DNA from 3 places in the Photobacterium sanguinicancri genome. Region 2 is predicted to be linked to each of the others. Evidence: predicted binding sites of a transcription regulator. Region 2 holds the regulator's gene; each other region holds the start of a gene.
The links. Region 2 encodes PurR, which represses purine synthesis genes. Its sites were predicted from a motif close to TNANGNAAACGTTTNCNTNA; they were not measured.
Positions count from the first base shown of each region.

Region 1: the regulator PurR is predicted to act here: its motif matches at 1,743-1,762, upstream of OCU87_RS13025 (NCS2 family permease).
Region 3: the regulator PurR is predicted to act here: its motif matches at 2,309-2,328, upstream of upp (uracil phosphoribosyltransferase).

Region 1 is NZ_AP024850.1:2,803,227-2,807,447, reverse strand. It holds gene OCU87_RS13030 (aminoacyl-histidine dipeptidase) at 1-495, opposite strand, end outside; gene OCU87_RS13025 (NCS2 family permease) at 1,846-3,135, shown strand; gene gpt (xanthine phosphoribosyltransferase) at 3,182-3,640, shown strand; gene frsA (esterase FrsA) at 3,889-4,221, shown strand, end outside.
Region 2 is NZ_AP024850.1:2,132,522-2,136,742, forward strand. It holds gene OCU87_RS10175 (FecCD family ABC transporter permease) at 1-692, shown strand, start outside; gene OCU87_RS10180 (heme ABC transporter ATP-binding protein) at 689-1,504, shown strand; gene purR (HTH-type transcriptional repressor PurR) at 1,835-2,839, shown strand; cyclic di-GMP riboswitch class I at 3,116-3,221, shown strand; gene OCU87_RS10190 (TfoX/Sxy family DNA transformation protein) at 3,347-3,937, shown strand.
Region 3 is NZ_AP024850.1:709,297-713,517, reverse strand. It holds gene OCU87_RS03520 (uracil-xanthine permease family protein) at 135-1,385, shown strand; gene upp (uracil phosphoribosyltransferase) at 1,568-2,194, opposite strand; gene purM (phosphoribosylformylglycinamidine cyclo-ligase) at 2,630-3,670, shown strand; gene purN (phosphoribosylglycinamide formyltransferase) at 3,683-4,221, shown strand, end outside.

The DNA of each region.
Region 1 (4,221 bases), 670 kb from region 2:
AAGGATATCACCTTCTAACCAACCTTCTTTCAGACCAAACGCGCCTGTCATACCGGCTTCTTCGTCGATAGTTAGTAATACTTCAAGTGGACCGTGCTCTATATCTTTAGCGGCAAGAACAGCTAAACAAGCAGCCATACCCATACCGTTATCAGCGCCTAGCGTTGTGCCTTTTGCTGTTACCCACTCACCATCAATAAATGGTTGGATCGGGTCTTGAGTAAAGTCATGAACTGTATCTTCGTTCTTTTGTGGAACCATATCGATGTGAGCTTGAAGCACGACACCTTTACGATCTTCCATACCCGGTGTTGCTGGTTTCTTAATGAACACGTTGCCTACATCATCACGACGCACTTCAAGGCCTTCGCCTTGTGCAAATTGGATGATGTGCTGAGCTAGTTGCTCTTCGTATTTCGAAGGGTGTGGAATAGAACAGATTTGATCGAAGAATTGCCACACAGGTTGTGGTGACAGTTGGCTGATTTCAGACACAGAAGTCTCCCTTTGAATATCAGTAGTGAGATCCTTTTAATCTAGTTGATGTAGAAGGTCGTCACTGAATTCACTAGATGAATATCTATTAATAAGTCGTATTTTGTAGCACAACTTACTATCCAAGTTAATTCAAGGATACCACTGTGTATGTAGAGGGAACAGGGAAATGTGTCTCAGTAACCACAGTATAAGCGCTAGGGCACGTTATAGAGTAAGCGGCTGCTTCTATCTATGTGCTGTGATTTCTGAATATCTTTTATTGCACAGTTTTGCTCATTTGATCCGTAACTACAGCTCATTGCTAAGAGGAATAACAAAACAATACAAGAGGTGTATTTATTGCGTGATATACCTAATAGTTATTATGGAGCTGGTTGCTTATTTGTTTTGTGTAATTAAATTACACAATTTACAGTCAAAGCTAATTTTTCTAGAAAAAGTGTGACGTAGTTAAAGAAAATGCTTGTAAGTAAATTACGATGTGGTTATAGTTTCTGCATCTTATGAAGAGATGACAACGACACACTAACTGTTCAGGATGAACCCGATATATCGCCTCCATGGAACCGAGATTAAGTGCTACCAGTGAAGGTTATTGCTCCAAGGAATTGAGCCATGCTGACTGTGCATGTGTTTGGATAACTTATGAAAAAGGTGATTTAAAATGAAAATATTTGACTCTATTACTACTTATTGGAACAACCGCTCTGTTTACACATCGAACTTCCAATACCCGAGCTACTTCGGTTACTAATTTTCAGAAAATAGTGAGTGATGAACACTATTTTCTTTGAGCAGTATTGTTTACCCCCTTACTTCAGAATTTAAAATAGCTGTATAAAAGTTATTTGCAACATTCTATCGCCACTCCACATTGGGGTGGCGTTTTTTTATCTATCAACTTACTTCCCCCCCTTGCATTACCTCGCATTATTAAATGACGTTCGTATATAGCGTATGAAATTGATTGTGAGTTGAAAGCTGTATTCGATTACATTTACTGTAAAGCCTCATATTCACTACTTAACTTGATAGATTGTTTGTTAATGATAAGTAGACAATTTTAAAGGTGGTGAAATAACACACAGTGCATATGCTTTTAACTTGTTGATTTAAAAGTGTAAAAAAATCAAGCGTAATCGAGTGTTGAGTTTTTTGTTCAGTTGGCACTAAATTACAGCATTCTGCATCTCATTACTGGATCTTCATTGGGTAGAGGCATATAATCGCGCACCTAAACCCAAAATAGCAAACGTTTACCTAATCGTTTACTTAACGTTTATACCAACGCTTGTTGATGAATTTACCTTTATAACTGCTGCGTAAATCTCCAAGGAATCGAGAGCAATGCTTGAGAAACTATTTAAACTAAAAGAACACGGTACAGACGTTCGCACTGAATTACTGGCTGGTTTAACTACCTTTCTAACCATGGCGTACATCATCTTTGTTAATCCAACGATGCTGTCGCAAACCGGTATGGACCACGGTTCTGTTTTTGTTGCTACGTGTTTAGCGGCAATGATTGGTTGTTTCATTATGGGTTTTGTTGCTAATTACCCAGTTGCTCAAGCACCCGGTATGGGGCTTAATGCCTTCTTCACTTACAGTGTGGTAATGGGCATGGGACACACATGGCAGGTAGCACTGGCTGCGGTATTCTTGTCTGGTTTGTGTTTTATTGCTTTAAGCTTATTGAAGGTACGTGAGTGGATCATTAATGCGATCCCATTGTCACTGCGTACGGGGATCTCAGCGGGTATTGGTTTATTCCTTGCGTTCATCGCGCTACAAAACGCAGGCATCGTTGTGGGTAATCCTGCAACCTTGGTGCATGTGGGCGATTTAACCAGCTTACCTGCAGCGTTGGCGGCGTTAGGTTTATTCTTAACGATTGCACTAGTGCACCGTGGTTACAAAGCGGCGGTATTAATTGCGATTCTGGCGGTAACACTGCTTGGTATTTTATTTGGTGACGTGACATATGGCGGCATAATGTCGATGCCACCAAGTATCGCACCTACGTTCTTGCAGCTTGATTTTTCTGGTGCAATGGAAGTGGGCTTAATTTCGATTGTTTTTGCTTTCTTATTTGTCGACTTGTTTGATACCGCTGGCACGTTAGTGGGTGTGGCAACAAAAGCAAATTTGATTGGTGAAGACGGTAAATTACCGCGTCTAAACCGAGCATTATTAGCCGATAGTACAGCAACATCTGTTGGTGCATTATTGGGTACGTCGAATACTACGTCATTTGTTGAAAGTGTGTCGGGTGTGGCAGTTGGCGGTCGTACAGGTCTAACTGCGGTGACGGTTGGTGTATTATTCTTATGTGCATTGTTTTTTGCCCCATTGGCGGGTATGGTTCCTGCCTATGCGACAGCTGGTGCGCTATTTTATGTTGCCATTCTAATGATGTCTGGCTTAGTAAGTGTTGATTGGCGTGATTTAACCGAAGCAGCGCCAGTCGTGGTGGTGTGTTTATTAATGCCACTGACTTACTCTATTGCTGAAGGTATTGGCCTTGGCTTCATCACTTATGCAGTTGTAAAATTGATGAGTGGTAAAGGACGCGAAGTAAACGCGAGCGTTTGGGTTATTGCTGCACTATTTCTTGCTAAAATTATTTTTCTATAACACAGGTTAACAGTGAACAATTTCGCTGATTAGAGGTTCATCGGATATGAGTAATAAGTTCGTCATTACATGGGATAACATGCAAATGTACACACGTCAGCTAGCAGAGAAACTGCTTCCAGCTGATCAGTGGAAGGGTATTATTGCAGTTAGTCGTGGTGGTTTGGTTCCTGCGGCAATCCTAGCGCGTGAGCTTAACATTCGTCACGTTGATACCGTATGTATTTCAAGTTACGACCACGATCACCAGCGTGAAATGAAAGTGCTAAAACAAGCGGACGGTGACGGTGAAGGTTTCATCGTAATCGACGATCTTGTGGACACAGGCGGCACGGCTGAACTGATCCGCACTATGTACCCAAAAGCGAAGTTCGTTACGGTTTGTGCTAAACCTGCTGGTAAGCACCTTATCGATGACTACGTGGTTGATATTGCTCAAGATACATGGATTGAGCAACCATGGGACATGGCTGTGACTTTCGTTGAGCCTATCTCAAAGAAATAATCTGCTATCACCATAAAGATATACTAAAGAGAGACGCTGATGCGTCTCTTTTTTTTATCTGTACTATATGGCTTGTTCTTCATCAAGAATACCCATAAAAGCCAGGTGTGATGAGTGTTATACTTGGCGTAGTCGGTATATATTATCTCTTAGGTACTATTTTTCGATAATGACTGCTTTTTAGGACTTGTATTTAACTGCAAGCACCCGTTTTTATTGTTGTTATCGTTATTGCTATGGAGAACACTGTGTCTGAACCATCAAAGTCGAATTTATCTGAAAAGCTGTTTGCACCTCGTCAGACATCCAAAGAAACCTCAAGCTTAGTGCGTATAGCTCATCAACAAGCTTCTGGCGTGCACAATGCACTCGATGGCGATACCGAACATGGTTGGTATCGAAGTCTGCGTCGTCCACAATGGATCTGGCAGGGCGTTGATCCGATCGAAATGGAAGCCTTATTTGCCCGTTTAGCGGGAAGTGACTCCGCACGTACCTCGGAAGATCAACTCGATACCGTCGTTGGGTATCGGCCGGGTAACTGGATTTATGAATGGTCACAGTTAGCGGGTCAACACCAT
Region 2 (4,221 bases):
CTTTAGCATCATCTTTCCCGATCCTATTAACATTAGGTACTGTGCCTATCATGGCGTTTCTTGGTGGCGCAGTAAGTACTTGGTTGGTATATACACTGGGGACAGATAAAAACGGAACATCCGTTACTATCATGCTACTCGCTGGGGTGGCTATCGGAGCACTTTCTGGCGCAGCTTTAGGCTTAATGAATTACTTTGCCGATGACCAAGCTCTACGTGATTTATCACTGTGGACAATGGGATCACTCGCGGGTGCTACATGGCCAGGTATCGCACTCGCCTTCTCAACATTCGGTATTCTTATGTGGGTGTTTGATCGCAAGGCCAACGCTCTAAATGCCTTTCTACTTGGCGAAGCTGAAGCAAAACACATGGGTGTGAATGTCCAAGCATTAAAACGCAGCCTAATTTTGTTGTGTGCTGCTGGTGTGGGAGTGTGCGTATCGCTAACAGGCGTGATTGGCTTTATTGGTCTTATTATTCCACATTTAGGCCGTATGCTTACCGGGCCTAACCATAAAAGCTTACTGCCATTATCAGCCTTGCTTGGCGCATTAATTTTGCTGATTGCAGATATGATCGCCCGTGTTATTGCGGCTCCCGCTGAATTGCCCGTAGGGATCATTACCGCCATCTTAGGTGCCCCCTTCTTTATTCTGTTACTTATTAAACAAAAAGGTCGCTTATCATGATGGTTGATGCTCATATATCTGATCAATGGCAGTCGACCCACCATGATAGCGTTGCGATCGCAGCTAAAGGGTTAAACCTCAGCCTTGGTGGTAAAATCTTACTTGATGATTTTAATCTCGAGATTAGGCATGGTGAGGTGACCGCATTACTTGGACCTAACGGCGCAGGCAAAAGTACACTACTCAAAGTACTGTGTGGCGAGTTGGATGCAGGAGGTGATATCCGCATTCATAATAAGAACCAAGCTAAGTGGCCAGCTAAAGCGTTAGCCCGATATTTAGCCGTTTTACCTCAACACAGTAGTTTAAGCTTTGCATTTACCGCACAAGAAGTAGTCGAACTCGGTGCTTTACCACTCGATCTTCCCCGCGCGGATGCAACGGCGACAGCAGCTGAAATGATGGAAAAGACCGATGTCACAACACTCGCCGACAGGTTATATCCCTCTTTATCTGGCGGAGAAAAGCAAAGAGTTCATTTTGCGCGAATTCTGACACAACTGAGTGAAGCAAATGAAAATGCGATTCTAATGCTTGATGAACCCACATCGGCTCTTGATTTGGCTCATCAGCATAAGACGTTACAATTAGCGCAGAACATGGCTAAAGCTGGCGCTGCCGTTATCGTTGTATTGCATGATCTAAACCTAGCGGCACAATATGCCAATCGCTTGATTATTGTGAATAATGGCAAAATACAAGCAGATGGCGATGCGTGGCACGCACTCGAACCGAGTAACATTGAACGAGTCTACGGTTGGCCAGTCACTATGACAGAGCATCCGGTGCACAAACACCCCGTGATTTTGTAGCACTTTACTTGCGTATTTATTACATTACCCATGCGAATGCATACTAACGCATCAAAAATCACCATAGTTACATTATTATTGTTGATGTCTATCAAGTATTACCATCTTGATAAACAGAAACGTTGCACTGTGCGCTACACTCAGTAAAATGTGAACGCAAGCGATTAACAATGTAACGCTACCCTAATCTATAAAAGCCGCTCATCCTAGAGAAGCGGCTTTTCACTTTTATGGAAGGTCTAAAGCGACACATGCACTCAACGTAAAAAGAGTAGGCGTGTTGGATGGCTTAGCTAGACCCTCTTTATTGCAATTATTAGAAGAATAACTATGGCAACGATTAAAGATGTTGCACGTATGGCTGGTGTTTCAACGACAACAGTCTCTCACGTGATAAACAAAACACGCTTCGTAGCAGAAGCAACACAGAAGAAAGTGTTGGCTGCCGTCGATGAACTGAACTATGCGCCAAGTGCTGTTGCTCGCAGCCTGAAATGTAATACTACTCGCACTATCGGTATGTTAGTAACGAAATCGACTAACCCGTTCTTTGCTGAAGTTGTACATGGCGTAGAAGAATACTGTTACAAAGAAGGCTATACCTTAATTCTATGTAACACCGAAGGTAACCTCTCTAAGCAACGTGATTACTTGCGCATGCTGGCTGAAAAGCGTGTAGATGGCTTGATGGTTATGTGTTCAGATCTCGACCAGCGTTTATTAGATCTATTAGAACGCCAAAGTGATCTACCTATGGTTGTGATGGACTGGGGCCCAGAAAGCCCACACACAGATAAAATCCAAGATAACGCAGCAGTCGGTGGTTATGTCGCGATCAAGCACTTTATCGAAAATGGCCACACTAAGATTGGCTGTCTATCTGGCCACAATGAAAAATCAACCTGTCGTGAACGCTTGAAAGGCTTCCAAAAAGCGATGGGTGAAGCTGATCTAGATATTAATGAAGATTGGATCATTGAAGGTGACTTCGAGTGTGAGACTGCCGTACAAGCAGCTGAACAGTTTATTGCAATGAAAGAGCGCCCTACTGCTATCTTCTGTTTTAACGACATTATGGCAATGGCGATGATCAGTACTTTCGTTCAACATGGAATTCGAGTGCCTGAAGATATCTCAATCATTGGTTACGATAATATCGAGCTAGCACCTTTCTTCTCGCCACCTTTGACAACAATCCACCAGCCTAAACGCCGCTTAGGTAAAACAGCGATTGAAATCTTGATGGAACGCGTAAAAGATAAAAAACATGAGACCCGTGTTTTTGAAATGTCACCGGCACTCGTTGTCCGTAAGTCAGTTCATAAGCTCAATTAATTATTCTTATTGCGCATAAAAAAACAAAAAACCGACAATATTAAACGTCGGTTTTTTTATAAATTCACATCGCTTAAAATTCGATTTTTTCACACAAACACTTAATCTATAACAATAAGTTTACTTATAAAATTGAAATAGTTCTCTTCAATTTACTGCTCATTTCATTTCACACCTGAATATTCTCTCTCTCTTAATAGTAATAATTGAAGCAACATCACACTTTGACCCCCGTAAGTTAAACGATTTTCTGCTATTTACGATATGCTTATTCAGTCACGAACAAGGCAAACCATTTGAAAGAATGGGACGCAAAGCTTCCGGCCTAACAGAGTGTTATTTGGGTAACATTTAACACTTTTAAGGTAGCGGGGTTACCGATGGATTTAACGCAAAACCTGCTTCAGGATTTGACATGCTTTTGACATATATTAAGTGTGCTTTGCTAATCTAAACTCCTCGCTTATATGTTAGGTGACTCCCAGATTTATTTCACCGAGAAGTCGCATGGATAAACCAATACTTAAAGACACCCTAAAATTATTCGACTGCTTTGACAGTGTTAAATCACGGTCCATGTTTGGCGGTTTTGGCATTTTTTCAGGTGAAACGATGTTTGCACTTGTCGTAAAAAATAAGTTACACCTTCGTGCCAATGCTAAAAATATTGAGCAGTTTAAAAAAGCTGACTTAACCCCTTATGTTTATGAAAAACGCGGTTTTCCCGTTGTGACTAAGCATTTTGCAATACCTGATACCTGGTGGAATACTCCAGAGATGATCATTGAACACGCACGCGGTTCTTTAGACGGTGCAAATAACGACAAAGAAACAAAAAGTAAAGTTGGGCCTTCACGTATCAAAGATTTACCCAATTTACGGTTAGCGAATGAACGTATGCTGAAAAAAGTAGGTATTGATACTGTCGACAAGCTTGTAGAAGTTGGCGCTATTGATGCTTATAAAGCACTACTCGATACACATGATAATAATCTCAACATCGAGTTGCTTTGGGCTTTAGAAGGCGCGATCAGCGGCAGACATTGGTCGGTGATCAGTGAAACAAGACGCGGAGAGTTGTTAGGTTTATTACCTTAAGCCATTCGGTCAAAAACAACACTTTTTACAATATAAAAAACGGGGCTTTGGCCTCGTTTTTTATAGCTCCAGCCTCCTGAATGTCAGGATTACGTCAAAGATTGACTCTTCTCACAAATACTGTTCACAAAAGCATCAGTTAACTTTTAATCTTACCTTAAATAAGTAAAATACTGGCTAGCAGCAGAACAACCAACGTCAAAAAATTGTTTTTAACTACTTATGGCAACTGTTGCATGAAGGTAGCGCCACTTTAATGACGCTTCATAACCTTCGCCATAACC
Region 3 (4,221 bases), 1.4 Mb from region 2:
CCGTACAAAAGGGATGTATCCATATCAGTGATAGAAAAAACTCTATTTCAAAGCATAGGTAATCGTTTGCCACTGTGATAGGATTGCGCGATTTTATTTTTAGAAGACCAAATTTTGACAAGGTGGATAAAAAAATGATGCAGGTTCTCCAAGGTGCACAAATGTTATTTGTCGCATTCGGTGCATTAGTGCTGGTTCCGTTACTAACTGGCCTCGACCCCAATGTTGCCCTATTTGGTGCAGGTATAGGTACCCTTCTTTTCCAAGTGATCACCAAACGTTCTGTTCCTATCTTCCTCGCTTCATCTTTCGCTTTTATTGCTCCTATTATGTACGGCATCCAAACTTGGGGCGTAGCCAGCACCATGGGTGGCCTAATGATGGCAGGGGTTGTATACGTACTCATGGGCGTTGTGATCAAAGTTCGCGGCGTCGGAATCATCCATAAATTACTGCCGCCGGTCGTTGTTGGCCCAGTTATCATGGTAATAGGCTTAGGTCTGGCACCAGCTGCAGTCAACATGGCTGTTGGTAAAAGTGGGGACGGTGGCATCCAACTGGTTAACGGTGATGCGGCGATTTGGATTTCTGCCGCCTCATTACTTACAACAATCACATTCAGCGTATTTGCCAAAGGCTTCTTTAAACTCGTACCTATCATGGCGGGTGTTGTTACGGGTTACTGTGTCAGCCTTGCTTTTGGTGTGGTCGACTTTACGCCTGTGGTACAAGCAAGTTGGTTAGCAATGCCTAACTTCACTTACCCTGAATTCAACATCAATGCAGTGCTATTCATGATTCCAGTTGCGATCGCACCTGCGGTTGAGCATGTGGGTGACATGTTGGCAATCTCAAATGTCACCGGTAAAGACTACCTTAAAAAGCCGGGTCTACACCGTACTATGGCGGGTGACGGCATCGCAACAATTGCAGCATCGATGTTTGGCGCGCCACCGAATACAACTTACTCAGAAGTCACCGGTGCAGTAATGCTAACCAAAGCTTTTAACCCTATCATCATGACATGGGCCGCTGTAACAGCACTTGTATTGGCATTTGTTGGTAAGCTTGGCGCTGTACTACAAACCATTCCAGTTCCTGTAATGGGCGGCATTATGATTTTGCTGTTTGGTTCAATCGCAACAGTAGGCCTAAATACTCTGATTAAAAACCAAGTAGACCTACACAAGGCACGTAACCTTGTGATTGTAGCGGTAACACTGGTATTTGGTATTGGTGGCATGGCTTTTGGTATCGGCGAATTCAGCCTTCAAGGTGTCAGCCTATGCGGTATCGTCGCGATTTTGCTTAACCTTGTGTTACCAGATGACCTGGGTGAATCACACGTTGTTGATAATGCGCAGATTGATGGCATTGAGAAATAACAGCTAGCCAAATAATAAAAACGGCAACCTTATGGTTGCCGTTTTTATGTCTATTTCATAGCTAAAAGATGTTGCCATACTGCGTCCTCAATGTGCCAATACAATTCGGGACAGAGCACATCACAAGATCAAAAAAGCCGAACCAAGGTTCGGCTTTTTATTATGCGTAAAATCAATTCGGCTTATTTAGTGCCGAAGATTTTATCACCTGCATCACCAAGACCAGGTACGATGTAGCCTTTATCATTAAGCTTCTCATCGATAGCTGCAGTATATAGCTCTACATCTGGGTGTGCTTTTTCTAGTGCAGCAATACCTTCTGGCGCAGCAACAAGTACAAGCACTTTGAATGATTTACAGCCTTGCTCTTTAAGAAGATCAAGTGTTGCAATCATAGAACCGCCAGTTGCTAGCATTGGATCAACAACAAGAGCGATACGCTCATCAATGTTTGATGCTAGTTTGTTGAAGTAAGGTACTGGCTCTAGTGTTTCTTCATCACGGTAGATACCGACAACGCTGATACGTGCACTTGGCATATGCTCAAGTACGCCGTCCATCATGCCAAGACCCGCACGAAGAATAGGCACAACTGTTACTTTTTTACCTTTCAATTGATCAATTTCAACTGGACCGTTCCAGCCTTCAATTGTCACTTTTTCCGTCTCGAAGTCTGCCGTTGCTTCATAAGTCAGCAAGCTACCAACTTCCGTTGCTAATTCACGGAAACGCTTAGTGCTGATATCACCTTCACGCATAAGGCCAATCTTATGTTTAACAAGTGGGTGTTTAACCTCAACGACTTTCATCTATGACTCCTAACAGCAAAAAAAATATAAAATCGCGCTATTGTACACGATACCTTCCTAAATTTTAGCGACTCATTCACTTAAACACGCTTTTTTTGTGTGTTTGTTGCTTCTTTAAGCAAACGTTTGTCTCAGGAAGGTTTATATCTCTAAAAAATGAATCAACAGACACAGCAGAATTAAAACGCTATACATAAATGATCATCCATTCTCTTACGCAGTTTTTTCATCACCAATGCTCACCACAGGGCTACGCTTAAAATATCATCGATATTCACGAGAAATTCGCAAACCAAAAATATTGACGCAAACGTTTCCCTTTCCGCCACGACTGCTGTTATCATACCCACGATTTCTACTTCAGCCCCATTAAATAATGGCCTAATCAGTACGATTATTTAATGTGTTTGGTGTACATACCGTGAGGAAACTCTTGTGAGCGGCAATAATTCTTCTCTTAGTTATAAAGATGCTGGTGTTGATATCGATGCAGGTAATGCGTTGGTTGATCGTATTAAAGGTGTGGTTAAACGCACTCGTCGTCCTGAAGTGATGGGCGGTATTGGTGGTTTTGGGGCATTGTGCTCCCTACCGACTAAATATAAAGAGCCAGTATTGGTATCAGGCACCGATGGCGTAGGGACTAAACTACGTCTTGCGATGGATCTGAAACAACACGATACCATTGGTATTGACCTTGTTGCTATGTGTGTGAACGACCTTATCGTTCAAGGCGCAGAACCTCTATTCTTCCTTGATTACTATGCAACAGGTAAACTTGATATCGATACAGCAGCTGCAGTTGTTGCCGGTATTGGTGAAGGCTGTGTGCAATCAGGTTGTTCTTTGATTGGTGGTGAAACGGCGGAAATGCCAGGCATGTACCACGGCGAAGACTACGACGTTGCAGGTTTCTGTGTGGGTGTTGCTGAGAAATCAGAAGTTATCGATGGTACGAAAGTAAAAGCTGGCGATGCGCTAATCGCAGTTGGCTCAAGTGGCCCACACTCTAACGGTTACTCGTTAATTCGTAAGATCATCGAAGTTTCAAATGCAGACCTTAACGAAGAACTAGAAGGCAAGTCACTGGCAGAACACCTGCTAACGCCAACTAAAATCTACGTTAAATCTACGCTTAAGATGATGGAAAGCTGTGATGTTCACGCTATTTCACACATCACTGGTGGTGGTTTCTGGGAAAATATCCCACGCGTACTACCAGAAGGAACAAAAGCAGTTGTTGACGGTTCAAGCTGGCAGTGGCCTGCTATTTTCAACTGGCTACAGCAAGCAGGTAACGTTGAAACGTACGAAATGTACCGTACCTTTAACTGTGGTGTTGGTCTTGTTATCGCTCTACCTCAAGAGCAAGCAGCACAAGCAATCGAGATCCTAACAGCTGAAGGCGAAAACGCTTGGCTGCTGGGTGAAATTGCAAATGTTGAAGCTGGCGAAGAGCAAGTAGAAATTAAGTAAGGCAGTACGGCAATGAAAAATATCGTTGTCCTGATCTCAGGAAATGGCTCAAACCTACAGGCAATTTTAGATGCTTGTGAAAATAGTATCATCGCGAATGCAAAAGTAGCCGCGGTGCTATCAAACAAAGCTGACGCCTATGGTTTAGAGCGAGCACGACAGGCTAATGTCGATGCTTTACATGTCTCTGCGGCTAATTTTAGTGACAGAGAAACCTTTGATAAGGCAATGATTGAAAAAATCGATGCCTATCAGCCTGATTTAATTATCCTTGCTGGTTTTATGCGGATCCTAAGTGGCGACTTTGTGCGTCACTATCAAGGGAAGATGATTAACATTCATCCTTCGCTATTACCTAAGTATCCGGGGCTTCATACCCACCAGCGTGCATTAGATGCAGGCGATACGGAACACGGTACCAGTGTTCACTTCGTCACTGAAGAGCTTGATGGTGGTCCTGTGATTTTACAAGCTAAAGTGCCGATCTTTGCAGATGACACTGTGGACAATATTTTTTCACGCGTGCAAGAGCAAGAGCATCGCATCTACCC